4 regions of the Pseudoalteromonas sp. HL-AS1 genome follow, and region 3 is predicted to be linked to each of the others. Evidence: predicted binding sites of a transcription regulator. Region 3 holds the regulator's gene; each other region holds the start of a gene.
The links. Region 3 encodes sigma-54, which starts transcription at its own class of promoters, with help from an activator protein. Its sites were predicted from a motif close to GTTGGCACGNNNNTNGNNT; they were not measured.

Region 1: a site for sigma-54 is predicted at 3,216-3,234, ahead of RB214_RS14000 (DUF1328 domain-containing protein). Genes of this name have one in related genera too.
Region 2: a site for sigma-54 is predicted at 5,474-5,492, ahead of RB214_RS15150 (BON domain-containing protein). Genes of this name have one in related genera too.
Region 4: a site for sigma-54 is predicted at 3,220-3,238, ahead of RB214_RS07495 (EF-hand domain-containing protein). Genes of this name have one in related genera too.

What each region holds. Positions count from the first base shown of each region.
Region 1 is NZ_CP133569.1:3,018,387-3,026,094, forward strand. Features, by position in the region: gene RB214_RS13985 (sodium ion-translocating decarboxylase subunit beta) at 1-703, opposite strand, end outside; gene oadA (sodium-extruding oxaloacetate decarboxylase subunit alpha) at 717-2,498, opposite strand; gene RB214_RS13995 (OadG family transporter subunit) at 2,510-2,755, opposite strand; gene RB214_RS14000 (DUF1328 domain-containing protein) at 3,274-3,447, shown strand; gene RB214_RS14005 (hypothetical protein) at 3,506-3,697, shown strand; gene RB214_RS14010 (YcxB family protein) at 3,832-4,299, shown strand; gene csrA (carbon storage regulator CsrA) at 4,350-4,541, opposite strand; gene RB214_RS14020 (aspartate kinase) at 4,633-5,850, opposite strand; gene alaS (alanine--tRNA ligase) at 5,857-7,708, opposite strand, start outside.
Region 2 is NZ_CP133569.1:3,258,310-3,266,017, forward strand. Features, by position in the region: partial or broken gene RB214_RS15115 (IS3 family transposase) at 1-33, opposite strand, end outside; gene ltrA (group II intron reverse transcriptase/maturase) at 102-1,625, opposite strand; gene RB214_RS15125 (IS3 family transposase) at 2,265-2,648, opposite strand; AL1L pseudoknot at 2,634-2,750, opposite strand; gene RB214_RS15130 (transposase) at 2,708-3,028, opposite strand; tRNA gene RB214_RS15135 (tRNA-Ile) at 3,435-3,511, opposite strand; gene RB214_RS15140 (hypothetical protein) at 3,764-4,261, opposite strand; gene RB214_RS15145 (YqaE/Pmp3 family membrane protein) at 4,641-4,799, opposite strand; gene RB214_RS15150 (BON domain-containing protein) at 4,872-5,438, opposite strand; gene RB214_RS15155 (LiaF domain-containing protein) at 5,766-6,434, shown strand; gene RB214_RS15160 (VOC family protein) at 6,473-6,889, opposite strand; gene suhB (inositol-1-monophosphatase) at 7,133-7,708, shown strand, end outside.
Region 3 is NZ_CP133569.1:653,617-661,324, reverse strand. Features, by position in the region: gene RB214_RS03105 (KpsF/GutQ family sugar-phosphate isomerase) at 1-494, shown strand, start outside; gene kdsC (3-deoxy-manno-octulosonate-8-phosphatase KdsC) at 495-1,046, shown strand; gene lptC (LPS export ABC transporter periplasmic protein LptC) at 1,043-1,597, shown strand; gene lptA (lipopolysaccharide transport periplasmic protein LptA) at 1,587-2,132, shown strand; gene lptB (LPS export ABC transporter ATP-binding protein) at 2,129-2,854, shown strand; gene RB214_RS03080 (RNA polymerase factor sigma-54) at 2,924-4,423, shown strand; gene hpf (ribosome hibernation promoting factor) at 4,450-4,737, shown strand; gene ptsN (PTS IIA-like nitrogen regulatory protein PtsN) at 4,742-5,194, shown strand; gene rapZ (RNase adapter RapZ) at 5,213-6,058, shown strand; gene RB214_RS03060 (HPr family phosphocarrier protein) at 6,101-6,373, shown strand; gene mgtE (magnesium transporter) at 6,506-7,708, shown strand, end outside.
Region 4 is NZ_CP133569.1:1,576,181-1,583,888, forward strand. Features, by position in the region: gene yfbV (terminus macrodomain insulation protein YfbV) at 1-113, shown strand, start outside; gene RB214_RS07475 (putative RNA methyltransferase) at 110-925, opposite strand; gene RB214_RS07480 (energy-coupling factor ABC transporter permease) at 922-1,569, opposite strand; gene xthA (exodeoxyribonuclease III) at 1,575-2,381, opposite strand; gene RB214_RS07490 (hypothetical protein) at 2,622-3,053, shown strand; gene RB214_RS07495 (EF-hand domain-containing protein) at 3,280-3,801, shown strand; gene scpB (SMC-Scp complex subunit ScpB) at 3,953-4,543, shown strand; gene rluB (23S rRNA pseudouridine(2605) synthase RluB) at 4,540-5,412, shown strand; gene RB214_RS07510 (YciK family oxidoreductase) at 5,494-6,240, opposite strand; gene RB214_RS07515 (VolA/Pla-1 family phospholipase) at 6,447-7,708, shown strand, end outside.

The sequences.
Region 1 (7,708 bases), 1.3 Mb from region 3:
ACATACCTACAAGCGGTATAGCAGCCGGTAAAAACATTGCCGTTAAACTAAGTACCATAAGAGGAAAAATGATCTTTTCCTTTTTAGATACCTTACGTAATTCAGGCATCTTAATTTGGCGCTCTTCTGGTGTGGTTAGCGCACGCATAATTGGCGGCTGAATAATTGGCACAAGTGCCATGTATGAATATGCAGCTACTGCTATTGCGCCTAGTAAATCAGGTGCCAGTTTTGATGCTAAAAATATTGCTGTTGGCCCATCGGCACCACCTATAATGGCAATAGCCGATGCGTCCTGTAGAGTAAATTCAAAACCTGGCACATAGTTAAGTAATATAGCGCCAAACAATGTAGCAAAAATACCAAACTGTGCAGCCGCACCTAATAACAACATACGTGGGTTTGCAATAAGTGCGCTAAAGTCGGTCAGCGCCCCTACTCCCATAAATATCAACAGCGGAAAAATCCCCGTATCAATACCCACATAATAAACGTAGTACAAAAGCCCACCTGGGTCTGACAAACCTGCCACTGGTACATTTGTTAAAATTGCACCAAAACCAATAGGTAGTAATAATAGTGGTTCAAAGCCTTTAGCTATCGCTAAAAACAGTAATAAACACCCTACCGCAATCATTATTAACGATGGGATTGTAAAGTTAGCAATGCCTGTCGCATTCCAGAGGTTTAAAATACCTTCCATCCTCTATTTACTCCTAAGCTAATGCAATCATAGCGTCGCCGGTAGTTACAGCATCGCCTTCACTAACTAACACTTCAGCAATTGTTCCGGTATGCGTAGCGCGTATTTCAGTTTCCATTTTCATGGCTTCCATAATAATCACTACATCGCCTTCGTTAACAACTTGCCCAGCTTTTACCTTAATCTTAAAAATATTACCGGCTAGAGGCGCGTTAAGTGTTTCACCTGATGCAACCGAAGCAGACTGAGGAATGTGCTCAGAGTCTTTTAATGTTACTTCTTTAAGTTCACCACCTTGCGCTACTACCACGTCATAAACTTTACCATCTACTTTTACGCTGTACTGCTCAGCCTTCACTTTGTTACTATTTGAAGCTGATTTAGAAGGCGCTTTACTGCTTTTATCTTCAACAGAAGGTACTGGCTCAAATGCATCTGGGTTGTTGCGGTTTTTAATAAACTTCAAACCAACTTGTGGGAATAATGCATAAGTTAATACGTCATCAATTTGATCATCAGCAAGTGTTAAACCTTGCTCTTGTGCTTCTTTTAATAACTCAGCTTCAAGCGTTGCAAGCTCAGGTGCAATGTTATCAGCAGGGCGACAAGTAATAACTTCCGCTCCATCAAGCACGCGCTCTTGTAGCTCTTTATTCATTGGTGCTGGTGTTAAGCCATATTCACCTTTTAATACGCCAGCAGTTTCTTTAGTAATGGTTTTATAACGCTCACCCGTTAGCACATTAAGTACCGCTTGAGTGCCAACAATTTGCGACGTTGGTGTTACTAAAGGTAAAAAGCCAAGATCTTCACGTACACGTGGGATCTCAAGTAAAACCTCATTAAGCTTATCGGCTGCGCCTTGCTCTTTAAGTTGGTTTTCCATGTTTGTAAGCATGCCACCAGGTACTTGAGCTAATAAAATACGCCCATCAACCCCTTTTAAGCTACCTTCAAATGCCGCATATTTTTTACGTACATCTCTAAAGTAAGCAGCAATTTCTTCTAGGTGGTTTAAATCAAGCCCAGTATCACGCTCAGTCCCTTCAACTATCGATACAATAGTTTCAGTTGCAGAATGTCCATAAGTCATACTCATTGATGAAATAGCGGTATCGAGCATATCAATACCAGCATCAATTGCTTTTTGGTAAGTAGCAGTACTTAAACCTGTTGTAGCGTGGCACTGCATAGCAATTGGAATAGATACAGTTTCTTTAAGTGCTTTAATTAGTTTTTCAGCATCGTACGGCTTTAATAAACCCGCCATATCTTTAATACAAATTGAGTGACAACCCATATCTTCAAGCTGCTTTGCAAGAGTTAGCCACATATCAAGTGTATGAACTGGGCTAACTGTGTACGAAATAGTACCTTGAGCGTGAGCGCCTACTTTTACAGCCGCTTTAATAGCTGTTTCTAGATTGCGAACATCGTTCATTGCATCAAATATACGAAATACGTCAACGCCATTTTTATGTGCACGTTCTACAAATTTTTCAACTACGTCATCAGCGTAATGGCGGTAACCTAATAAGTTTTGACCGCGTAATAGCATTTGCTGTTTAGTATTAGGCATCGCTTTTTTAAGTGCACGAATACGCTCCCAAGGATCTTCGCCTAGATAACGAATACACGAGTCAAATGTAGCACCGCCCCACGATTCAATAGACCAATAACCCGCATCGTCTAATTTGCTAGCAATCGGTAGCATATCGTCTAGGCGCATACGCGTTGCTAATAATGATTGGTGAGCATCGCGTAATACCAATTCTGTTAATTTTAATTTAGCCATGTGTGTGCCCCTTATTTATTATTTGATTTGTACTGAGCAATGGCAGCACTAATAGCAGCGATGTGCTCATTAGGCACACCTTGAGATTTAAAAGATGGTGATTTAACTGGTGGCGCCACGTCAGGTTCGCTAAAGCGCGTCACCAAATTAGACATAAGCGTTACTGCACCAATTAATATCGACAGAAATACAAACACCCCAACCATGCCAGTAAGCATTAAGTTACCAGCCGTTGTGAGTAGAGCACCTATATCCATTTTTCTCCCCTTGAAACCCATATCGAAAATAAAAAATCGATTTAATTAAATATTTATTCACTGGATAATAACAAAACTAATCGCTTTGTCTACATCTTGTAAATTGGTAAAACCAATTAAACAATAAACAACATAACACTCAATTAATTTACATGCTATAACTCAGCAATCACGCGCTCTACAATACATACAAGAAATAACGACTATAGCTAATAGTTATATGGAAGTTGTTAATTAACTATCAAGCCAAGTAAAAATAAACACCAATTTTTAATATAAAATGCAAAGCCATAACCACTTGTTAATTGGTCTTACCAAATAAAGTCTGTTTAGTGAATATTTACCAGTTATTTGCAACAGTGTGAATAACTTACATAACAAAGCGTAAAAGTTACTAAGCAACTAATAACTAGAGTAACAGCAAAAAACCATAACCAATTGATATTTATAACAAATAAACTTTGGCATATAACTGGCATTAGTTATTATGAGCAAATTTGATAACCAAGGAGAAAACAATGTTACGCTGGACAATTACATTTTTAGTTATTGCTTTAATCGCTGCAGTGTTAGGTTTTGGTGGCATCGCAGGTGCCGCAGCTGGTATAGCAAAAATTATATTTTTTATCTTTTTAGTACTTTTAGTGATTTCATTAGTTTCAGGTGCACTACGTGGTAAATCACCCAGGTAGATAAAGCATTCAACTAACAAACACTAAAATTTAATTAATACTTACAAGGAATTACACTATGAACTCTACAACTTTAAAAGCAGCACTAATCGCAGTATTTGCAGGTTTTTTCATGATGGGTTGTGAAGACAACCATGCAGAAGATGCTGGCGAACGTATCGACGAAGCAGTAACTGATGTGCAAAACTCTGTTGAAGATGCATGTGAAAATGTTAAAGAAGGCGTGAACGCTGAAGAAACTAACTGTTAATTCTTCTTGTACCGCTAAAAAAAACGGCTTTCGAGCCGTTTTTTTGTGCCAGTAATAAAATCACTGACTATAAAGCTGCTCATTTAGCAGTTAGCTTGTTAAAATAAAAAAAACGATATTTAAAGCAAGGAAAAATGGCATTCACAACCACCTACACATTAGATAAACCCTACTTTTACGAGTGTTTTGATGAGTCACTCCCTTATAGTAAGCGTGCAAAACCTAAATACTTTTTACTTGTGTTGTTAGTTGCGCTTGGTTTATTTGGCATTTATGTTTTAGACGATCATTACTTAGGATCGTTTATGATCATGTTAGCGGTACTCGAGTGCGTCGCTTTTTACTATCGCAGACCATGGTGGGTAACCAGACAAATGCTCAGCAGAGCATCAGGCTCTGAGGTAACACTTACCTTTGATGAAGAAGGTATTAAATCTGCTAATCATTACAAAAGCTATCAATTAGAATGGCAAAATATAAGCGAAGTAATTGACACCCAGCAAGGTATTATTATTAAAAACAAAAGCGGCATGCAGTACATATCAAAACAAATACTTAGTCCTGAAACACTCGCTTTTATAAACAAAAAAGCCACTCAGTGAGTGGCTTTTAGTCTAGTTGAGTTAATTACTCAACTACGTATACGTGTTGATTAAGCATTGCCCGGATTAGGGTTCGACTTTTCAGCTTGTATGCGCATGTAAATCTCTTCACGATGCACTGATACGTCTTTTGGTGCATTAACACCGATTCGAACTTGATTTCCTTTAACACCTAGAACAGTAACTGTTACTTCGTCACCAATCATTAGGGTTTCACCTACTCTACGAGTTAGTATTAGCATTCTCTTGCTCCCATGTTCCAATAAAAATTATAAGATTCCGCTTAAACATACTAATGAAAATTAGACTGAAAAGTAAGTAAAAACTCGCAATCTATCCATTTTCTGTTAAAAATGCCTTGTGTAATGCACGAACAGCTAACTCTAAATACTTTTCATCTATTAAAACTGAAATTTTAATCTCTGAAGTCGAGACTAAAACCACATTAATATTTTCCTGCGCTAATGCATCAAAAAATAAACTAGCGACACCAGAATGTGATTTCATACCCATGCCAACAGCAGAAACTTTAGCTACTGCTTGCAATCCGCTTATATTTTGAGCACTGAGCTGAGCTTGATCTTCACTCAATAATTCAAGTGCTTGCAGATAATCATTCGAGTGCACAGTAAAAGCATAGTCTATTTTTTCAAAGTTATGATTAACTTGATTAATCATATCTATTTCGATGCCATTTTCGGCAAAAAGTTTCAATATTTTTGAAAGATATTGCGTGCCCGTTGGCACACCTTGTACCTTAATTAAACATTCGTCACGATTAAACGCAATCCCCGATACCACCTTGCTTGGCATATCGTTCTCCTCAAAACTTATTAATGTACCTTCATCGGGATTAAAGCTCGAAAGCACCCTAAGTGGCACATTATGTTTTCCTGCGGCTTCTACTGAGCGAATATGCAAAACTTTCGCCCCTAAACTTGCCAGCTCTAGCATTTCGGCAAAGGTAACTTGGCTCATTCTGCGCGCGTTAGGTTCAACACGAGGATCTGTAGTATATACGCCGTCAACGTCTGTATAGATCTGGCATTCGTCAGCTTTTATAGCCGCTGCTATTTCTACAGCCGATGTATCGGTGCCGCCGCGCCCAAGCGTTGTAATGTTGCCCTCAACATCACGCCCCTGAAACCCAGCAATAATAGCAATACGATTATGCTCAAGCTCATGCTTTAAACGCGTAGCAGCAACCTCTGCAATACGAGCTTTACCAAACATGTTATCGGTTAAAATATTGACTTGATCGGCTAATAGGCTCACAGCAGAGTGGCCACGTTTTATAATAGCCATAGCAAGTAGTGATACAGAAACCTGCTCTCCGGTGCTAATTAGTACATCTAGTTCACGGCTACTCGGGCGAGTATCAATTTGTTTGGCGAGATTAATTAAGCGGTTGGTTTCTCCCGACATAGCCGAGAGCACCACAACCACTTGATGTCCTTGTTGTCTGGTTTTTACAACAAGGTCGGCGACTGCTTCAATTCGCTCTATTGAGCCGACCGAAGTGCCACCGAATTTTTGAACAATAAGCGCCACTTAGGCTTAAGTACGCTCAGTTAACCAAGCTGTAACGCTATCTAGTGCAGCAGCAAGGTTTTGTGGCTCACTACCACCAGCTTGTGCCATATCTGGACGACCGCCACCTTTACCACCTACTTGGCCTGCCATGTGGTTAACTAACTCACCGGCTTTTACTTTGCCTGTTAAGTCTTTAGTAACACCAGCAATTAGGCTTACTTTGTCGCCACTGGCAACACCCAGTGCAATAACACCTGAGCCAATTTTGTTTTTAAGGTCATCAACCATACCGCGCAGTGCTTTAGATTCAGTACCTTCAACATTTGCTACAAGTAGCTTAACGCCGTTAATTTCAACAATCGAATCAAGTAAAGATGCACCCGCCGCACTTGCTAACTTATCGTTAAGCTGGGCAACTTGTTTTTCAAGCCCTTTCGACTTTTCAAGTAAGGCAGTTACTTTTTCAAGCACTGACGCATTGTCACCTTTTACAAGCGCTGCAACATCAGCTAATTGTTGCTCTTGCTCGCTTACATAAGCAATTGCCTCTGCACCTGTTACCGCTTCAATTCGACGAACACCAGCAGCAATACCGCTTTCAGATACAATTTTGAATAAACCAATGTCACCCGTACGCTCTACGTGTGTACCACCACAAAGCTCGATTGAGTAATCACCAATAGTCACAACGCGTACTTCGTCATCGTACTTTTCGCCAAACAGTGCCATTGCACCTTTGGCTTTAGCATCATCAATTGCCATTAGCTCAGTGTTAAGAGCAAAGTTACGACGAATTTCGTCATTCACTACGCGTTCAATTTCGCGCAGTTCTTGTTTGGTCACCGCTTCAAAATGTGAGAAGTCAAAACGCAGACGATCTGGCTGCACAAGTGAGCCTTTTTGCGATACGTGCTCGCCTAAAAGCTGACGCAGTGCTTCATGCAAAATATGCGTAGCGGTGTGGTTTTTCTTAATGCTATCGCGGCGTGCATCGTCAATAGTCGCATCCACTTTATCGTTAACACCAATACGTCCTTGAACTGTTCCATGATGAGCAAAAGCATTACCCAATTTAGTGGTATTCGTTACATTAAACTCACCACCGGCAACAGTAATTGTTCCGCTATCACCAATTTGGCCGCCTGATTCAGCGTAAAACGGAGTACGGTTTAAAACAATAATACCTTGTTGACCATCTTCAAGTAACGATACCGATTCGCCACCGGCAAAAATTTCTACCACAGTGCCACGGTAATGATTACTATCATAGCCTTTAAAATCAGTGTGCTTATCTGATTTTAATTGCTCATTATAATCTGCACCAAATTTGCCTGCTTGCTGTGCTGTTTTACGTTGCACTGCCATACATGCTTCAAAACCTTGATGGTCAATGGTCATTTGGCGCTCACGCGCTACATCGGCTGTTAAATCGGCAGGGAAACCATAGGTATCGTAAAGTTTAAATACTAAGTCACCTGGGATCACATCCCCGGTTAAATCACTCAAGCTTTCTTCTAAAATAGCTAAACCACGCTCAAGCGTTTTACCAAACTGCTCTTCTTCAATACGCAGTACTTTTTCAATAATTTCTTGTTGCTTAGCAAGTTCTGGGTACGCTTGACCCATTTGCTCAATAAGTGCAGCAACCAATTTATAGAAAAACGCGCCTTTAGCACCTAACTTATTACCGTGACGTACTGCACGACGAATAATACGACGCAATACATAACCACGGCCTTCATTTGAAGGCATAACCCCATCTGAAATTAAAAATGCACACGAACGAATATGATCGGCTACCACGCGAAGTGATTTATCATCCATATCTTGTGCATTAGTAACGCTTGCAGCGGCCGCAATTAAGCCTTGGAATAAG
Region 2 (7,708 bases), 1.1 Mb from region 3:
CCATGTGGCAAGTAGAGTAAGAGGCAGAACGTAGTCGAACTATTTTTCTGCCTCTCCTCTCCGAACCGTACGTGCACCTTTCAGCGCATACAGCTCTCCGCTTAATTGTGGCTTACAGCCATTACAACATCGCTGTAGCGAGATGTGACAGTATTTCTCATTTCATCTCTAAGATAAGGGTTTGATTCAGGTAATCGCCAACGGAAGGGCAACTTAGGACTGCTCACCAGTCGATATAGTGAAGCGCTACATAAATTACCTCGATTGCTTTTACCAAATAATACCCAAGTCTTGGCCTGATTTGGCGTCGGTCGTTTTATCCACTTCATCATTAATGACTTAACGGAGCAACGATATTTCCGCGCTAGCCATTTTGCTAATTTCCAGAAAACTATACGATCAATTTTACTGTAAACTTTAGCGGTATAATCAGTATGACGATAAAATTGCGCCCAGCCTTTAAGCTTGCGGCTGAGTTGTTCAACTTTGTCTATCTTGCTACAACTGTGATCACTGGATAAAGCTTGGCTCAAGGAATGAGAAAATGCTTTAGCCTTACCATGTGGAATACCAGACACCACACGCATATTCCCTTTAGGACCACGTTTCCTTATGATCCTATGACCAAGGAAGATAAATCCATCATTCACATGCGTAATATGGGTTTTCTCCATGTTAAGTGTGAGTTTAAGTTTACCTTCAAGAAAATTTCGACACTGATCACGAATGGCTTCTGCTTGTTGTTTGTTACCTTTGACAATCACAAGAAAGTCATCGGCATAACGACAATAAGCAACCCCAGGTTTCCATTGTCTATTTTCCTCTAGTGCAATGGTACGCTTATCTTGGATTGTACGATTCCAGTACCAGCGATCTTTACGTGCTTTCTTGCTCAAGTAGCATTTATCCAAATACTGATCAAATTCGTTGAGCATGATATTTGACAATAATGGAGAAATGACACCACCTTGTGGTACGCCTTCGCTTGTTGCACAGAATAGATTACGTTCAATATGTCCTGCTTTGATGAACCGCCAGAGCAATTCATTAAATCGTCGACAATTGATACGCTTACGCACACATGTCATCAGTAATTGATGGTGGACTGTATCAAAATAACTTGATAAATCCCCTTCAATTACCCAGCGCCCACGTGGTTCACTTGAGCCTGTCATTTGTAACTTAACAGTTCTAATGGCGTGATGGACACTGCGTTCAGGTCTAAAACCATAGGATAGTGAATGAAAATCATTTTCCCATATCGGCTCCATTGCCATGAGCATGGCACGTTGCACTATTCTGTCTCTTAAGGTGGGTATGCCTAAAGGGCGTTGCTTTCCATTCGCTTTAGGAATATAAATTCGTCTGGCAGGCATTGGTTGATAATTACCCGAGAGTAAATCATTTCTGATCCCATCTAAGTAATCAGTCAGCTTATCCTGTAAGTGAATTTTAGTTATTCCATCAACGCCAGGTGTTTTGGCACCTTTTGAAGAAAGCGTTACTTCAGCCGCTTGGCAAAGCCATTGTGGGTGACTGATAAGGCGCAGTAATCGATTAACGCGACGCGCTTTATCTGTTGCTGTCCATGTTGCTAATTTACGTTGCAGTTCGCTGATTATCACAGGTCTTCACCTCATTAAGGTCAGGTAATTTGCTTGCGCAAATCAATTAAACTGCGCCCCTTCGCCATGTAATGGGCTTTCCCCATCTCAGACTACTACGAACGCTCCGCCAGCTTGTTTGTCATCGGGGTCGTGCTCCCTTAGCATTCAAACAAACCTTCCCCGGTTTACCTATCTGAACTCGAACATATTGGGGTGGATGCCGATCGCAGTCTTTAACCTTATCGTGCTGTAAGGTGATAATACTTAAACGCTGAATTGTGATTTAGCGTTTATCCATTGATAAATACCTACGTGTGATTTATCAAGTCGGCAATAATACTCATACATTTAGTATTATTGCAGCATCATATTGCCTGTTAATTCGTGTAGGCAATGGCGACGTTTCAGCCCATAGATGCGGGTTAATCGGTTCATGTACTTCATCCGTCCAATACTTAGTCTAGAAGAGCATCTTGGCGTAACGAATTCGCCTCACTCCCCGTTGTCAGCGAGTTCCATCACCTTATCAGCATACGATAAGTCACTGCCGCTCAGACTCAACTATCTGCACAACCAGATAGTGCCATAAACAATTTGGCTCCTACCGTATTGCTCATGTATTTCAGATAGACTCGTGGTTCATTAAAGCATTCCTTGCTAGTGCTGAACTCCGGGCACACCATAGGTGATGTCAGCTACCCAAAGTTGATTTGGCTGCTCAGCAGTAAATTGACGATTAACTAAATCAAGTGGCTTATCTTGTTGCTCGTCAGGTATCGTTGTCTTATGTGCTTTACCCCGACGAACACCTTGAATTCCCATAACTCGCATCAATCGTTCGACTGTACAGCGGGCGACTTGATGGTCGTCAAGCTGTAGCTGCTTCCATATTTTTCTTGCACCATAAACTGACATATTATCCTCCCACACTTCGCGAATGAGTATTATCAGCTCAGCATCACGCTTTTTGCGGTTAGACAGTCGCTCAGGCTCTCTTTGTATCTGTTTATGAGAATAATACGTTGATGGTGCAATCGGCAATTCCTTGCAAATTGACTCGACACCGTAATGCTCTCTGCAAGCATCAATAAAATCCACTATTACTTCTGTTTGCGGTCGAGCTCCGCTTGGGCGAAAAAAGCGGCAGCTTGCCTCAGGATATCATTCGTTCGCTTGAGCTCTTTATTCTCGCGCTCTAAGACGGCAAGGCGTTCTTCAGTTGATTGCGTATTAGAAGAGGGTTTAGACGGTTGAGCTTGAGATTTCTTGACCCATGCTCTAAGTGTTTCTGGGGTACATCCCAGTTTATCTGAAATCGATACTAGCGCAGCCCAAAGAGAAGGGTATTCATGCTGTTGTGTGGTAACAAGCCTAATTGCACGTTCACGAAATTCTGATGTATAGCGATTTGATTTTTTCATAGTTCCAGTTTCTCAAGTTATTGAGTCTCTGGCAAACACGGGGCGATTCAATACGATGTTCTAAGTCCTTTTTTATTTTATTTTGGGCTATAACTCTAACTTTAAAACTCAAGAAAGCTGATATTAGGGCTCCAAATAAGCCACTTAGTATAGAAATCAGTAGGGTATAGCCATTATCCATATATTGCCTCATATGCTTTAACAGCCAATAAAATAATGACTGCAATGAATCCTTTTTAGTTAGCTCTATTAAAAAGAGACCAAATGCGTACTTTAAAGATATTAATTGCAATATCAATTAATTTGATAGGACTATTTTTAATAATTGATTTATAGTGAAAAGTAGCACAGAGGTAGCACAGGGTAATTTCGGTTAGTAGGTATTTACTTGGGAATTTTGTAAAAGTGGTGGCCCCTCCCAGACTCGAACTGGGGACCTAACGATTATGAGTCGTGTGCTCTAACCAACTGAGCTAAGGGGCCAACTTTATATAACTGCCAGGCAGTTAATTTTTGAAGCGTTCAGTCACAGAGCGACTAAAGCGGGTTGCAGTATAAAAACTTTTTAGGTGCTTGTCACTACCAAAAACCTTTATTTTAACAATCAACAAGCTAACTGCTTAAATAGTAATCTTTTAAGTGGGAATAAACATAAAATGTAAGATATTTCCCGTGCTATTCACTGCATTAAATTATAAAAAACCCTATCCCATATAGTCTTTTATATTTAACCCTCTACTTTTTAAGCAAAGCTAACATATATGTATAGGCATACAAGGCTGTAAAAAATATGCTTGGGGCTACTGTCAGTGCCAAATTAGGTGTCTGATTAACTACATTCACCATAATCACTAAGCTCGATTGAACAGTAATCGGAATAATAGGCGCCAAAAGTACGCCTGCTATTTTTTTATTACTTAAATACGAAGCGCTAGAGTTAATTGCATTATTAAAACTTTGTCGTATTGCTACGTTTTGTGGTGTTTTAGAATGAAACATACAAATAATTGGAGTTACGAACGCAAGCGTTACATAACTAAACTTATACTTGTTGACGACCTTTTCTAAAATAAAGGTAAAAAACAGCGTTACAAATCCACTATACAAACCTTGCACTAATGCAGCTTGAAGAGTGACCGATTTAGCAATGTCTGCCGCACTATTTGCCCAGTAGGCCCAACTAAAATAAAAAACGAAAGACACAACGCCTGACATTATAAGTCGAATATTCAATTAACTACCTCAATATGCCTAGAACCTAGTTTAATGATAACACTAGAAGTGAAGGTAATATTGTCACTAAATAATAAAGTATTTGATTGTATATTGTAGATGTATAAACACACTAATGTTGAAGATTTCCTAAATGGCATCAAGTCAGAAACTGAGCGCGACTGTTAGCTGGAAAGCTTATTAGTAAACAATAAATATAGTTTTAAAATAATATTGGGAGTGGGTTAAGGAAGTGAATTAATGGGTTGAAGAGCTTTAAAAATTGGATTTAACCTAAAAACTATCTAAAAACTCTCTAAAAACTAATATTGTGAGCCGATCGGTACTGAAGTATTTAGCTAAACCTCAGTAGTCGGCTTACACAATATATAATCTGTCATTATTTTTTCGCAATAATGTAGATTGCATGTATTAACCCTGGGAAATAACCTAGCAGTGTTAATAGAATATTTAACCAAAAATGCATACCTAAGCCAACTTGCAAAAACACACCTAATGGCGGTAATAAAACCGAAAGTATTATACGAATAATATCCATGATCAAACTCCATTTAAATTAAGCATTAAAAAGACTTAAAGCCCAGCATTACTGGGCCTTAACCATACTGTATTATTCAGCAACAATAGCTAGTTTATCAACTACGTCGCGAACATCTTCAGCATTTTTAGCAATTTTAACTGCTAGTTGCTTTTCAGCTTCAGACTCTACAGAGCCATTCAGAGTTACCACACCGTTGTCGGTATCAACATCAATGTCTGTACCACCTACTTCTGAGTCAAACAGGAATCGAGTTGTGATTACAGTGGTGATTTTAGCGTCCGTTAGGTCGTTATCATCATCGTCCATCATGTCGTTGCTTTTATCTTCGGTGTCCATGCTTTTAACAACAGTAAGGCTGTTATCAACATCAGTTACACCATCTAGGCTAAGTACAAGTTCTTCTGCTAGCTCTTTATCAAGTTCGCTATTAACTTTACCTGTAAGTACTACCTTGCCATTTTTTACATCAGTGTTAATGTCAAAGTTGTTTAGATTAGTGTTCATAAGTAGAACGGTTTCTGCCTTACCATCAATCCAAGCATCTTTACTTTCGTTTTCCCAGCTGTTTGCTTGGGCACCCATAGCCGTAGTACCAAGAACTAGAGCTGCGATAATAGATTTGTTAAATGTTTTCATAATCTTTCTCCTTTTGATTAAAGACACTTTAACTAATGCGAGCTTCAGGCCAACTTTATTTATACTTAAAATTCAAGGGCTTGAGTTAATTAAAAGATAAAACCTTATCTATGTTTGTGTAACTATTTACAGGCTACTCGGTAAAACTTTCTCAAATAGTGAAAATAGCTAGATAGTTGCTCTTTTGGTTAATCTATCGTTAATATAACAAAACAAAAAACACCGTTAAAAATAACCAATTGATAATTAATGAAATTATATTTGGTACGCGGTTTGCAGCTTAACTACAAGAGCAGTATCAATAGTAAATATAAGAAGGAATAACTCATGTCTGTAAAAGTTGAAGACCGCCCAATAGAACAAGTACGCGAACAAGTGATTGATCAATTAATTTATAATTACAGTCATGGTGTTATTTCTGTTGATGCATTTGAAAGACGTTTAGATAATGCGATGGATGCACCTAATAACGAAGTACTACTAGCCTTAGTAGAAGATTTAACACTTAATACCGATCAGCAATATAAAGCAGAAAAACAATCGCAATTTACACCACATTATAGTGCACAGCAAAACAGTGATGATGATTTTACATTACGCAGTATTTTAGGATCTAACGAGCGAAGTGGTCAGTGGGTTGTGCCAAAAAATATATATCTGAGTAACTTTATGGGATCGGTGGTGCTTGATTTTACCGATGCTATTTTTGCGCATCAAAATGTAACTATTCACGTTAACTGTATTTTTGGTAGCGATGAAATTTACGTACCAGAGCATGTCAATGTAGTGTCTAAAATGTTTTGTATTTTAAGTAGCCTTGAAAATAAATCTGTGTCGCTTAACAAACGCCAAGGCCCTACAATTCATATTGAAGGAAAGGCAGTAATGGGCTCGGTTGAAGTGAAAATAAAGCGCACAATTAAAGAAAAATTTATAAGCTTTGCAAATGAGCTAAAAACCCAGTTTGGCACGGGTAATAATAACCGCTCACTATAATTGAGTAGCAGCACTTTAACGTGCTGCTTGGTATTTTATTATAAATCGTTATTTCGCTCGCTTGGTATATCACTTAAATACTCTACAAACTCAACTTCAAACCCTGCAGGATCAATAAAGTAGACATTCTTTCTGAAAGGATTCTCGCTACCTAGCTTGCTTAGAGTAAAACCCGCTTTATTTAAGCGCATTACTACTGCGCTTAAATTATTAGTTACATAAGCAAAGTGTGCAAAACCAATTTGATGGCCCGATAAGTTTCTGTTTTCACCTTCACCATGACTGCTTATCGCAATGTAATGCGTGTCATCTCCAAAGTGTACCCAGCGTCTTGGTTTTCCATGCCAATCACCTCTGCCCTCACTTCTAATCGACCAATGTGGAAATACAGCGCGATAAAATGTAAGCATACTATCTATATCACTCGCGACTAAGTTTACGTGCTCTAAATACATAATGTTATCCTATCAGTTAAGTTAGGAGCACGATAAAACCTCAAGTTAACTTTAGGTAAAGTGTTATTTAAATTTAATTTATTTAAATGCAGATAATTATTTTTTAAAAATATATAAACTTTTCAATCTTGTATAAAAAACAAACACAAGTATTTGGGGTTTATTGTTTACTTTATGGCAAAAGTCGCTAAAATACGCCGGCTGAAATATATAAACGTTCTTTTACAACCCAAAGGTAATACCATGCATCCAATGTTAAACATTGCGGTTCGCGCTGCGCGCAACGCAGGCAAAATTTTACTTCGCGCAAGTGAAGATTTATCAAAAGTTGAAGTGCAACAAAAAGGCGCTAACGACTTAGTAACTAACATTGATAAAGAAGCCGAAGCCGTAATTCGTGACACTATTTTACAGTCTTACCCTACTCACTCAATTGTTGGTGAAGAACTAGGTGAGCATAAAGGCAAGGATGATGATTACCAATGGATTGTAGATCCTATCGATGGAACAACTAACTTCATCAAAGGTATCCCTTATTACGCGGTTTCTATCGCACTTAAAGTTAAAGGTCGTTTAGACCAAGCTGTTATTTATGATCCAATTCGTGGTGAGCTTTTCACTGCATCTCGCGGTCAAGGCACTCAGTTAAACAGTAAACGTCTACGCGTTAGCAAAACTACGGTTCTTGCAGGCACTGTACTTGCTACTGGTTTCCCTTTTAAAAACAAAAACCACATGGATGCATACACTGAAGCGTTTAAAGCATTATTTGTACACACTGCTGATATTCGCCGTGCAGGTTGTTCTGCTTTAGATATG
Region 3 (7,708 bases):
CAACGCTTGCGATGGGCGATGCCATGGCAGTTGCATTATTAGAAGCTCGCGGCTTTACAGCTGATGACTTCGCGCTATCTCACCCAGGTGGTAGTTTAGGCAAGCGCTTATTACTTACTTTAAAAGATGTTATGCACAGCGGCGCAAATACACCTATTATTGATGTTTCACAAACAGTTAAAGATGCTCTAATAGAAATGTCAGCTAAAGGATTAGGTATGACAGCCATTGTTGATGAAAATCAGCAACTCGTAGGGTTATTTACCGATGGTGACTTACGTCGCATTTTAGAACAAAGAATTGATATTCATACAACACAAATAGATGTTGTTATGACTAAGTCATGCACTACAGCTACGCAAGATATTTTAGCCGCTGAAGCGCTCAATATTATGGAACGTAAACGTATAAATGGCCTAATCGTCGTCAATGAGAAAAACCAACCTATTGGCGCATTAAATATGCAAGACCTATTGAAAGCAGGAGTGTTATAAATGCAATTTGAAGAACTCTATCAACCGCTGAGCGATGATGCAAAAGCACGCGCTAAAAAAGTAAAACTACTTATATGCGATATTGATGGTGTATTTTCTGATGGCCGTATTTACCTTGGCAATCAAGGTGAAGAGCTAAAAGCATTTAATACAAAAGATGGTTTTGGCATTAAAGCACTTATAAACAGTGGCTTTGAAGTAGCTGTTATTACTGGTCGTCATTCACAGATAGTACAACAACGTATGAGCAGCTTAACCGTACAGCATATTTATCAAGGCCAAGAAAATAAGCTCATTGCCTATCAAGAATTAAAAGATAAACTCAACCTTAGCGATGAACAAATTGCTTATATTGGTGATGACGGTCCTGACATGCCTGTTATGGAGTTAGTAGGCTTTGCCGTTGCAGTAAATGATGCCCACCCACTTATTAAGCGTTTGTCACACTATGTAACGCAAATGCCTGGTGGTTTTGGTGCTGTGAGAGAACTCACCGATTTGCTCATGCTTGAAAATGGTAAAGCATTGACTACACAAGGCACTAGTTCATGAATGCAGCGCGCATAATATTAAGCGTTTTATTCATTAGCTGTATGGTTTGGCTTTGGTACCCTTATTTTACACAAACAAATATTGTGCCTCAGGCTGAGCCTGAAGTTATTGCTAAGCCTGATTACATAGCTATTGAGCTCAAACAGACAGCCTATGATGAGCAAGGTAAAATTAGCCACAAAGTCACTGCGGCTAAAATGGAGCTATACCAGCAATTAGGTTTCACGTTTTTCGAAAAACCCATTTTCACTTTATATAACGAACAACAAACGTGGCAAATAAATGCAGACGAAGCAACATTATACGAAGATAAACAATTAATTTTAGAAGGTAATGTGGTTGCCAAAAATTTAACCGATAACGCCATGATAGACAAAATCAATGCTGATAATATTCAGGTTGATATAAAGCTATTAACAATGCGTTCGGAGCAACCCGTCATCATCACTGGACCCAATTTAAAAATCACCGGTAAAGGCCTAGAAGCCGACTTAAAAACCGAAGTGATAAAACTAATTAACCATACGCGAACCATATACTATGACCAATAAAATATTAAAATCACTTATAATTCCTACACTTATACTAGCGTTTAATAGTAGTGCTGCAGAGCAAAACACGCAACCTGCTGCCAATCAAATTTCAATAAGTGCCGACAAGCAAGAAGGTCAATTGAAAGCTAATGTGGGTATTTTTGAGAAAAACGTTGAGATTATTCACGGTAATCGCCGCATTACAGCCGATCGCCTCGAAGTACACAAACGTGATGAACTTGGTGATAATAAACAATTATTAATTGCCACAGGTAGCCCTGCGCACTTTGAAGAAAAGCAATCAGACGGCACAACTATGAGCGCCAGTGCTGACGAAGTACGTTATGATGTATCTAAGCGTTTTTTAACGCTTGTTGGTAATGCACAAGTATCGCAAGCCGGACAAAAAATAAATGCTAAAAGCATTACCTACGACATAGAGCAGCAGCTCATCAGTGCCGAAAAAGATGAAAACTCAACTGACCGCGTTCACACAATTTTAGTACCGATCGAAACTAAAAAAAGTAAAAAAGGCGATAAAGGTCAACCATGAGCACATTAAAAGCAGAACTATTAGCAAAAAGCTATAAAGGTCGTGAAGTTGTAAAAAACGTCGGCCTTGAAGTACAAGCTGGCAGTATAGTTGGCTTACTTGGCCCTAACGGTGCTGGTAAAACAACGACTTTTTATATGATTGTAGGGCTTGTTCCTAGCGACAAAGGTAAAATATCTATTGATGATAACGATATTACTCTTTTACCTATGCATAGTCGTGCTAGATTAGGCATAGGCTACTTACCACAAGAGTCATCGATTTTTAGAAAGCTGACTGTTTATCAAAACTTAATGGCCATTTTAGAAACGCGCAAAGAACTAAATAAACAAGCCAGAGAAGACACGCTCAATAACTTATTAGATGAATTTAGCATACAACACATTCGTGATAGCCAAGGTATGGCATTATCGGGTGGAGAACGTCGTCGTGTAGAAATAGCACGAGCGCTGGCAGCAGATCCTAAATTTATATTACTGGATGAACCGTTTGCTGGTGTTGACCCTATTTCGGTATTAGATATAAAGAAAATAATAGAACATCTTAAAAATCGTGGGATTGGAGTATTAATTACCGACCATAACGTAAGAGAGACCCTTGATGTTTGTGAAAAAGCCTACATTGTTTCTCATGGGGAACTGATTGCATCAGGTACTCCAGAACACGTATTAAATGATAAAACAGTACGCGATGTTTACTTAGGCGAGCAATTTAGGCTGTAACATTTACGCCATGTCTTTAAGCATCTGCTAGTATTAATTATAACAACATAAAAGGATTGTTAGAGATACATGAGGCAATCACTACAGCTGCGCATGGGCCAGCAACTTACAATGACTCCACAGTTGCAACAAGCTATTCGTTTGTTGCAACTCAGTACATTGGATCTCCAGCAAGAAATACAAGAAGCTCTCGACAGTAATCCACTTTTAGAGGTTGAAGAGGCAGACTATTCTGAAGACGCTGCTGGTAAAAACGAGCAAAAAGCTGATACCGATGACATAACTGTTAGCGCATCTGCTGATGATGCTCCGAGCGAATATGAACAAGATACTGGTGAAGCACTTGCAAAAGACACGCTAAGTGACGACATGGCTATGGATGTTAGTTGGGATGAGTACATGAGTGCCGCCCCAGCAGCCTCATCAGGTCCAATGCCTGAAGACGAATCTATATACCAAGGCGCCTCTACTGAAACGCTCCATGAGTATTTAATGTGGCAATTACAACTAACGCCATTTAGCCCTACCGATGAAGCCATCGCTATTGCGATTGTAGAGGCCGTCGATGATTCAGGTATTTTAACTCTCAGTTGCGAAGAAATTTTAGAAAGCTTTAATCAAGAAAACGAAGATGATAACGAAGTCGAACTTGATGAAATTGAAGCGGTATTAAAACGCATTCAACTGTTTGATCCTGTTGGTATTGCTGCACGTAGTTTACAAGAGTGTTTGTGTATTCAGCTTAATCAATTTGATAAAGAAACACCTTACATTAATGAAACGAAAATGATTTTAACCGAGCATATTGATCTATTAGCAGCTCGCGACTATCGTACATTAATGAAAAAAACTAAGCTTAAAGAAGAAGAGCTTAAAGAAGTGATGACACTAATACATACTCTCAACCCAAAACCTGCAGATACTATTGTAAGGGAAGAATCTGAGTATGTTATTCCTGATGTGTCAGTTAAAAAAATTAAAGGTCGCTGGGTTGTCGAATTAAACCCAGATAGCATGCCTAAAATTCGTGTTAATAGCCAATACGCGGCAATGTCTCGCACTGTAAAATCAAGTGGCGACAGCCAGTTTATTCGCTCACATTTACAAGAAGCTAAATGGTTTATTAAAAGCTTAGAAAGTAGAAACGACACGCTATTAAAAGTTACTAATTGTATTGTTAAGCAACAACAAGGATTTTTTGAACATGGCCCTGAAGCCATGAAACCAATGGTTTTAAATGATGTCGCTGAAATGGTAGAAATGCACGAATCGACAATTTCGCGTGTGACTACTCAAAAGTACATGCATACACCCCGTGGTATATTTGAGCTTAAATATTTTTTCTCAAGCCATGTAAGTACTGAAAACGGTGGTGAATGTTCATCTACAGCAATACGTGCGCTTATCCGAAAATTAATCGCAGCAGAAAACTCAGCAAAACCATTGAGTGATAGCAAAATAGCGGATATATTGGCTGAGCAAGGAATTAAAGTAGCAAGACGTACAATCGCAAAATACCGTGAATCTCTTGCTATTCCACCGTCAAATCAGCGTAAAAGTCTGATTTAAGACGCTAAACTAAGAGGGTAATGCTTATGCAACTAAACTTAACTGGTCGTCACGTAGAATTAACCGATTCACTAAGAGACTATATTAATACTAAATTTGCGAAGCTTGAAAGACACTCTGATCATATTAATAATGTTCATGTCATTCTCGATGTAGAAAAATTAAATCAAAAAGCAGAAGCCACAATACACGTAAGCGGTGCTGAGCTATTTGCCTCTACAGAACATCAAGATATGTATGCCGCTATTGACTCGTTGATCGACAAGCTCGATCGCCAAGTAATCAAACACAAAGAGAAGCTTGCTCGACACTAATATGATGAAATTAAGTTCACTTATATGCCAGGACTGCAGCAAAGCTGCGGTCCTTTTTAATAGCAAAAAAAGAATTTTAGAGTTCATTAGCGAACTTGCTCACGACAAACTTCCGTATTTACCGCAACAAGATATTCTTAATGCTTTAATGAGCAGAGAGAAATTAGGTAGTACAGGTATAGGGCGTGGCATTGCTATTCCTCATGGAAGAATGAGCGGTGCAGAAGAGCCTTTGGCTTTAGTGCTCGTTAGCGAAACTCCAATAAACTTTGATGCAATCGATAATCGCCCTGTTGATATTTTTGTCGCACTCATCGTACCAGATGGCGATAACCAGCAGCACTTAAAGACTCTAGCAACCATTGCTGATAAACTAAACAACAAAGATTTTTGTAAACAGTTACGCAGTGCAAAATCTGATACTGAGCTTTACCAAGTTATTGTCGATCAATCATAGTTTTATAAAGGGTGTTAAATGGAGTTAATTATCATAAGTGGCCGTTCTGGTTCTGGAAAGTCGGTTGCTTTGCGCGTTGTAGAAGATTTAGGTTATTATTGCGTAGATAATATTCCAGTAAACCTACTACCTTCATTAGTTCGCAGTGTGTCTGATAGCTACGATAAAATTGCTGTTAGCATAGATGTGCGCAACATCCCTAAAGAACAAGATGAATTTAACGATATTCTTGAATACTTGCCTGGCTTTGCAAACCCTACGTTGTTTTATTTAGATAGCGACGATCAGACATTGATCAAACGCTTTTCTGAAACACGCAGATTACACCCACTATCAATAGACTCGTTGCCGCTTGATTTAGCCATCAAAAAAGAAAAAGAATTACTTGATGTATTAACCACTCGCGCCGACTTTATGATAGATACGACTGATTTAAGTGTTCATCAACTCGCTGAATCTATTCGTGAAAAGATTTTAGGTAAAAAAGATAAGCAACTGATTGTCACATTTGAATCATTTGGTTTTAAACACGGTATACCAAAAGAAGCAGACTACGTATTTGATGCACGCTTTTTACCAAATCCACACTGGGAACCAGAGTTAAAGCCTTTAAATGGGTTAGATCAACCGGTTAAAGACTATTTAGCTAATCACAGCATAGTGCAAAAATTCACATGGCAAATTCAAACATTTGTACAAACGTGGTTACCACATTTAGAACGAAATAACCGCAGTTATTTAACCATTGCTATTGGGTGTACAGGCGGGCAACATCGCTCTGTGTATTTAGCGCAAACTATCGGTGAAAGTTTCGCAATGACACATCCCAATGTAAAAATTCGCCATCGCGAGCAAGAAAAATAATATAGCTGAATAATCACCTGTTCAGCTTAGGTAGAGTAAGTTATGCATTGTGAAGATACCTTTTTAATAAAAAACAAATTAGGCTTACACGCCAGAGCAGCTACTGTGCTTGCGCAATTAGCAGTACAATTTGATGCGACAATCACATTATTCCAAGATGACAAAGAAGCAGCAGGCGATAGCGTACTTGCACTAATGTTACTTGAAAGTAGCCAAGGAAAAGAAGTTAAAGTTGTTTGTAAAGGCCCTGATTCTGAGCAAGCTTTACACGCTGTTGGAGAATTAATAGCACAACGCTTTAATGAACAAGAATAACCTGTTTTATAAAAACAATATTCGCATTACTAATGCTTCAATTAAAACAGATATATAAAATAGATAGGTTAGTAACGCCAGTTAACTCACCTCCCCCCCATAAAGTAATATAACAATTTATAAAGGACGCCAATGCCTGAAGCTTTTGAACAAGATTACCCACTACAGCAACTAAAACAGGTGACGAAGTCACTCAATAGTGGTCAATTTGTTCAAGTTAGGCGCATGCTCGCAAAAACGGCTCCTTGTGATACCGCATTATTATTAGAATCATCACCGCATAAAATTCGCCGACTGCTTTGGCAATTGGTCGATCCTGATGTGCAGGGTGATGTTCTTGAAGAATTATCTGAAGATGTTCGTTTAGGCATTATTGCCCAAATGGAACCTAAGCACATTGCCGCCGCAACTGAAGACATGGGCCACGATGACTTAGGTGAAGTATTACGTAGCCTGCCAGATACCGTCTATAAAGACGTTGTTAGCGCGATGGACATTCAAGACCGTGAACGTGCCACGCAAGCACTGTCATATCAAGAGCGTTCAGCAGGTGCGCTAATGAACACCGATACGGTGACCATTCGCCCTGATGTAACACTCGATGTTGTACTTCGTTATATTAGACTGCGTGGTGAGTTACCAGAGGGTACAGATGATTTATATGTTGTTGATAAACATAACTGCTTTATAGGCGCTTTATCGCTGAGTACATTATTAACTAATCCGCCAGAAAAAATTGTGCGCGATTTAATGGATGAAGATTGTGAGTCTATCCCAATCTCAATGGATGAAAGTGAAGTAGCGCAATTATTTGAGCGCCATAATTGGATATCGGCCCCTGTGGTGGACGATAACGACCAACTCCTCGGTCGTGTTACTATCGATGACATCGTTGATGTAATCCGAGAAGATGCCGAGCATAGCTTATTAAGCCTAGCCGGTCTTGATGATGAAGAGGATACATTCGCGCCTGTACTAAAAAGCTCTAAAAAACGCTCAGTTTGGCTAGGAGTTAATTTACTAACCGCACTTGCAGCTGCTTTTGTAGCTAGCTTTTTTGAAGGCACTTTAGATGTGCTCCCTATTTTGGCTGTGCTTAACGGTATTGTCCCTTCTATGGGTGGTGTTGCTGGTAGCCAATCATTAACGCTTGTTATCCGTGGTATTGCAGTAGGTCATATAAACCAAACAAACCAACGTTTCCTGATGATGAAAGAACTGGCCATTGGCGCGCTAAACGGTATTTTGTGGTCACTATTAATTGCGGGTGTTATTGCGCTATGGCAATGGGATTTTATGCTTGGTGGCGTACTCGCCTTCGCTATGTTTATGAAC
Region 4 (7,708 bases), 920 kb from region 3:
ATGGATATCAAACGCAGTTAAGTGAAAACAAGCCCCGTTATATGGAGCTTGCCAATTTACTTAAAGATATGTTTGAAAAAATGGATAGAGCATTTACTAAAGAGCAGTTTTAGCGGGTTATACCATTATCTATTTTGGTAAACTGAGTAATATAAAATGATAAGGTGACATTGTGTTCACCTTTTTGTTCGAGTGCTGTCCAGTGATCGGGTCTAAATTTCCATGCAAATGGCGTCATCATTATTAAGTTTTTAATATCAGTAAAGCTAAGCGCTACATGCTCTGTTAAAAGGATCTGCTCTGATTTTTGAAATCCTTTTGGAGTGGCTATTTCAGTATGTTCGTTTACTTCTGAATATATATACGATTTTAGCTCTTTTAAATGACAAGGTCCTGGGCTTGCAACCACTAATGTTGCGTTTTGATTTGCTAGGCGTTCAAGCTCTTGCTCAAACAAAGGTGCAAATACACTTACAAGTACATCAGCAAATTGGCTTTTAAAGGGCGCTTGGCTGATTGATGCCACACTAAATTGGCAATTAGGGTAGCGCTTAGCTGCATATTTAACCGCTGATTTTGAAATGTCGACACCGTATACAACAGCATTTGTTTTATTTGCGATTGCTTGGGTATAAAACCCTTCACCGCATCCTAAATCAATAATAGTATTCGCACTTATATTACTAATTATATCGCTAAGATTTCGTTGTAAGAAGCCATAATAACCAAGCTCTAAAAATGCGCGTCTGGCTTGTACCATTTCAAGTGAATCACCCGGTTGTTTTGAATTTTTTTGCTGCACAGGCAGTAAATTAACATAGCCTTCTTTAGCAAAATCAAAGCTGTGGTTGTTAGCACAACGAAGTGTTGAATCAGTTTTCAAAAGTGCTAGGTTACACAGCGGGCATTGATATTCAAGACTCATGAGTCTAGGTAGTCCTTATCGTAAAAAGTTTTTACCCAATGCGGGCGATAGGTGATCATAATTGTTATAGCCATGCCGTTGAGCATTGCTTCAGGAAACCAAATTATGGCACTTAAATAAACGTAGTTATCTGCAAGTTCTTGCCAATTGTATTGCCCTATAGCTAAGTAAAATAAAGCACCTAGGCTTATTTTTATACAGGCTATAAATCCTGCGGTTATAAACGCACAAACAAATATATAAACAAAAAAATGACGAGGTAAATATTGGTAACTAATTATAAAGCCAAGATAGCTCAATAAAATAGGAATAAACGCACCAATAAGCAGTTGTACTGGTAATAGCTCAAGTTCAATTTGACCAAAGGCAGCGAGTAGGGCTGTGGCAAGTAGGCTACTTAAAATAGTCAATCGCCAGCCTAAAATTAATGTAGCAGCCGTAACACCTAGTATGTGTAAATCAAGGCCAGTTAAAATGCCAGCCTTTATTCGCCAAAGCACTGCAAACACTAACGCACACGCAAGTACGCCAGTTTGACGGACTGGCGTATTAAGCAATGTTTTATATGTTTTTTTATCAAAGCTTAATAGAGCAATAATAATCACAAGAGCCCAAAGTAGCCCCTGCATTGTTAGGCTGAGCATAATAATTACTTAAATGTTGACCATATAGGGGCATGATCTGAGGGTTTTTCAATACCGCGAAGTTCGTAATCAATACCTGTATCTATGCAGCGTGCTGCAAGCTCATTGGTTGCAAGCACTACATCTATACGAAGTCCTCGATTATCTACAAACCCTTTAGAGCGATAGTCAAACCACGAGTATTGATCGTCTGTTTCGGGGTTTTGCTCTCTAAAGGTGTCTTTAAAACCCCAATTAAGTAATGTTGCAAGCCATTCACGCTCTACCGGTTGGAAAGAACATTTACCCGTTTTTAACCAACGTTTAGCATTTACTTCGCCAATACCAATATCTAAATCGGTAGGTGATATGTTGATATCACCCATAACGATGACGTCTTGATCGGGTGTGTGGTTGGTTTCAAGGTGTGTCATTAAATCTTTATAAAATTGGCGTTTATAAGGGAATTTAGTTTCGTGATTAATATTATCACCTTGTGGGAAATAGCCATTCATGACGGTAAGGTCGCGACCGTTATCTTGTTCAACAGTGACGCTTATCATGCGTTTTTGCGATTCCTCTGTATCGGTAGCAAAGCCTTTTAAGACCGATTTAGGCTCTTTTTTGCATAACATAGCTACGCCATAATGGGCTTTTTGGCCATGAAAGTAGACGTGATATCCCATTTTTTGTACATCTTCTAGTGGGAATGCTTCGTCGTGAACTTTAATCTCTTGCAAGCCAATAACGTCTGGTTGATGTTTGTCGATAATTGCTTGTAATTGGTGAAGACGAGCACGCAGACCATTGATATTGAAAGAAATCACTTTCATAAAATTTACCTTAAAATTGGATCTATTTAATGAATTAAATTGTATCAGTAAATACGCGTACATAACATGACTGAATTGAGATAATAGCTGCGCAAATGTTGAACAAATGATGGGTAAAGTTTAAACATTGTGAATACAATATTAATTATTTAAATAAATAAAAAATTCAATTGAACTTAACTTTATTGAATATATAATGCGCAAAATTCACTTGTTTAGCTCGTTCAAATAGGATCTCTCATGAAAACTCAACTACTTTTAGCCACTGCTTTACTAGCATCTGCAACTGCGTCAGCTCAAAGCAATACTTACTTTAGCCAAGATAACAAAATTGAGTCTAAGTTATGTGTACTAAGTGCAAACGAAGGCTTTAGCGTTGCTCGTAAAGAAGCTGCCCAGCACGGTGTTTACCTATCTCGTTTTTCTAAAAGCATTTTATGTAATGGTGAAGATATTCGTGATATTGCTAAAAAAACGACATTAAGCAACGCATCAGTTGAGAAAGTAGAAGTATTTGCAAAAGACGCTCAACAAGAAACTCAATTATGTATGACGGCTTTAAAACAAGGTTTAGCACCTGTTCGTCAAAAAATTGGTAACCTAAACTCATTAAAATGTAATGGCCAAAAAGTTACTGAGTTTGTTAAACGCTACCAAAACGCAGCAATCTAATTGTTAGCTTAACTATATAAGTAAAATTGAAATGCCTGGTTTTTACCGGGTGTTTTTTTGCAAAAATTACAAGGTTGTTTGCAAAGCTTGCAAGCTTAACTTACTGAAACTGTTTAATAAATATACAGAATGAGATTAAGTTATTGATTATTATAAGTTAACTATTATTGGCATTGGATTTGTATTAGTTAAAGTGACATTTAATTAATTACGAAGGATACGTCTTATGAAAAAGTTAACATTAGCAGCCACTATTTTAGCATCATTAAGCCTAGCGGCTTGTTCATCTAATCAAGGTCTTGAAAGAATAGACAGTGACTTTGCAAGTTTAGATAATGACAGCGATGGCTACATCTCAAAAGTTGAAGCTGATGACGATAGCATTTGGGGCCATTTTTCAAATATTGATACCAATATGGATAACGAAATTAGCCGCAAAGAATTCAACACTTACATGAAGTTAAACAATGGTAAAGTAGCCACTGATTCTGAAGTAAGTGAGTCGGCATTTAAAGCTGAAATTGCTAAATTCGATAAAATTGAAAGCAGCTTTGCAAGTCTAGATAACGACAGCAATGGCTATATCTCGGTAGTTGAAGGTAACGATGATGATATTTCAAATCATTTTGGTTACATGGATAAAAACCAAGATAAGCGCATCAGTAAAAGCGAGTTTATGGGTTACATTAAAAAATATGGTAACGCAGTAGCTGAAGATGATGCATTAGAAGCTTTTAAAAGTAACTAATAGTTACCATTTTAGTAAGTAAGATTAAAGCCAGTGCTAGTCACTGGCTTTTTTGTGTTTTAAATTTAGTTATTTGATAGATATATTTTCCTAGTTTGGTGTTGTTCTGTCATAATAGATTGCTGTGTATTTTTATTTGTTAAGAGTGTGTATGGCGGGTCGGCGAATTAGTGATGAACAACTAGTTGAGATCATTGAAGCAGCTATTTTTGTTGCAGATAAGCCTGTGAGTAAACGCCACCTTAAAGACACTGTATTAATAGATTTAGCTATTTCTATGGCGCGAATAAACGACGCAATAGATACAATACAAGAACATTTTCAAACTCGTGGTATTCGCTTAGTTGAAGTTGGTAGTGGGTATCGGTTTCAGGCATGCAGTAGTTTAAGCCCTTGGTTAAATAACTTGTGGCAAGAGCGCGCGCCTAAGTATTCACGTGCTTTACTGGAAACATTATCACTTATTGCATACAGGCAGCCCATTACACGCGGCGAAATTGAGCAAGTAAGAGGTGTTACTACGGGTTCGAATATTATTAAAACCTTACTCGAAAGAGAGTGGGTTAAAGTGGTAGGGCATAAAGAGGTTCCGGGAAAGCCGGCTTTATATGCAACTACTAAGCAATTTTTAGATTATTTTTCGTTAACTGGGCTTGAAAATTTACCTGCGTTGCCAACTGAGCAGCAAAGTAAAATTAACCAGTTATTGAGCGATCCTTCTGTGAGAGAACCATCCGAATGAGTATTATACAAGGTGAAAAGTTACAAAAAGTCTTAGCCCGTGCAGGCGTAGGCTCACGCCGTGAAATGGAAAAATACATTGACGCAAACCGCGTTAGCGTAAACGGTAAAGTGGCAAAGTTAGGTGACCGTGTTGAAGAAACCGATTTGATTCGTGTTGACGGACACACTGTAAAGATTGAAGAAAAAGCAGATAGAATCTGTCGTGTAATTATGTATAACAAACCAGAAGGTGAGTTAAGCACACGTAAAGATCCAGAAGGGCGTCGTACAGTATTTGATCGACTTCCTCGCATTGATGGTGAACGTTGGATTGCAGTGGGTCGTTTAGACGTTAATACATCGGGTTTGATGCTCTTTACTAATGATGGTGAATTAGCTAACCGTTTAATGCATCCAAGCTATGAAGTAGAGCGTGAATACTCTGCGCGTGTATTTGGTGAAGTAACCAATGAAACGGTTAAAAACTTACTACGTGGTGTTGAGCTTGAAGATGGTCCAGCCAAATTCACGACTGTAACCCCTATGGGTGGCGAAGGCGTTAACCGTTGGTTTAACGTAACGTTAAATGAAGGGCGTAACCGTGAAGTTCGTCGTTTATGGCAGTCTCAAGATGCGGAAGTATCTCGTCTTATTCGTATTCGTTACGGTAAACTAGAGCTTGATAAGCGCGTGCCGCAAGGTGGTTGGATGGAGTATGATTTAGAAACAGTAAACTACTTGCGTAAAACCGTTAAATTAGGCCGCGAAACACAAACTAAGCTTTCTGTTATGCCTGAAAAACGCAAAGATAAACGCGCTAAAATCAACCAAATTCGTAAAGCAGTTAAAAAACACAATCAGCGTGTTAAGCCGACTAAACGTAAATAATCAATTAGTTATTTATTGAACACAAAAAAGCCGCTAATTGCGGCTTTTTTAATGTGCTGTTTAAATTATTTAAACTCTAAATTACTTTTTTACTTGAGCATCTAACGATTCGCCATTCACTTCACTAGAATCGTCACTCATTAGATATAAATATGTAGGCATTAAATCCTCTGGTGTAGCAAGCGCGTCTCTATCTTCACCTGGATATGCAGCAGCTCGCATTGAAGTGCGAGTAGCGCCTGGGTTAATACAGTTTACACGAATATTCGTTTTACCTACTTCACATGCCCATGTTTGCATCATACCTTCCACTGCAAATTTTGAGATGGCATAAGGCCCCCAAAATTCACGACCTTTGCGGCCTACACCTGATGACGTAAATACTATCGATGCATTATCAGACTTACGAAGAACAGGAAAAAGTGCTTTAGTGATCATTGCTTGTGCAGTCACGTTTACTTTCATTATGTTTTCGAACGTAGATGAGCAAAAATGTTCAAGCGGACCGAGTGACCCTAAAATGCCTGCATTATTAAGCAACCCATCAAGGCGTCCAAACTGATATTCGATTGTTGCAGCAAGGTCACGGTAGTTTTGCTTCGTTGCGCCTTTTAAATCCATAGGGACTATTGCAGGTTTAGGGTAGCCAGCATTAACAATTTCATCGTAAACACATTCAAGTTTATTAGTTGTTTTTCCTAATAAGATAACTGTAGCGCCGTATTTTGCATACGTAATTGCTGCAACTCGGCCAATACCATCACCGGCGCCTGTTATTAAAATAACTTTATCTTTAAGTGCGTTTTCAGCTGCTTGATATGTGTGCATAAAAGTACCAATTCATATAATTTTTTTGATTTTAACATAGCGAAACGTGAAGTAATCGAATTTATTGTAAAATTAGGTGGCGAAAATAGAAACTTTACGTTAAGTTTAACTGGTCTAATGTCTCATTAATAACCTGATTACATTGTTTTAACTTAATACACTGATTAAACACACTATAAAAATAAAATACGTGCGGAGCCAACAATATGAAAAAAATGCTACTTTCACTCTCAGTTACAGCTGCTTTAGCAGGTTGTGGCGGTGGAGAAACGTTAACAGATGTCAAAAATGACACAGCACCAGTTGTCCCAACAGCAACAGTTACATTTGATCCTGCAGCAGGTATCTTATCGGTACCTAACGATTTACTACTCAGTGGTACTTTAGACGGGACTCTAAATCTGCCAGATGAAACAGATGATAATAATATTTTTGTTTCTCGCGCGGCTTATGCAAACCCTCAACTTGCACTAGGTGCGCTTGACGGTTGGTCTTCGCAGGTTCCTTATAAAATTGATTTAACATTTCCACCAAATGTGAGTTTAGATGAAGCGTCTGCGGGGACCCCTGGTACAGTAAGGATTTTTGAAGTTGTAATGGGTGCGAGTTTAACCGACGCAGAATGTTCTGTAGTCGCTGCTGGAACAGCTTGTAAACTGGTTGGCGAGCTTACTTTTGGCGTTGACTTTGTAACTCAGGCCTCAGGTGATGCCGTTGCCATTATTCCTTTAAAACCATTTACAGCCGGTAGCTCATACATCAATGTATTAACTACAGGGCTTAAAGATTCATTAGGGCGTTCTATTGAGCCTTCATCTACTTATGCCTCCGTGAGTGAAGAAGCGCCATTAATTACAGATGCTCAACTTGGTTTGCAAGGAGCTGTAAATAGCTACGAAAATGTAGTGGTTAGTTCAGGTGACATTTCAAAAGACGATATTATTTTTTCTAGCGCAATGACTATTCAGTCTGCAGGGCCAGTGCTTGGTACCATTAAACAATTATTAGCTGGTAGTTTGAGAAATCCTGCAACCATACCAAAAATAACTATCACAGAGTCTGAAGAAACGGTTAAAGATTTTTTAGATTTTCCAGATATAGCTACTTTTGCACCATTTGATGCTGTTGAATACATTAAAGGTGAAATTACTTTACCAATGTATCTAGGCACACCAACAGGTACAGATATAAGTGCTTTGAATGACACATACTGGAAAGCAATGTGTTCAAGCCCTGTTGCAGTATTAAATCAGTTAGCCGCGGATCAAAAGTTACGAGATGAGGGTAAAGAAGAAGATATTGATGCAACTATGTTTGACGAAGGGCCTTATGAAGACGTTTGTCAGCAAATAAATACCCGTCTACATGACTATCCAAAAATAGATATTACTCGGCATTTAACTAAATATAACCCAGTTCCACTAGCTCAAAGCAGTGAGACTATACCTGTACAAATCACAAAGCCAAT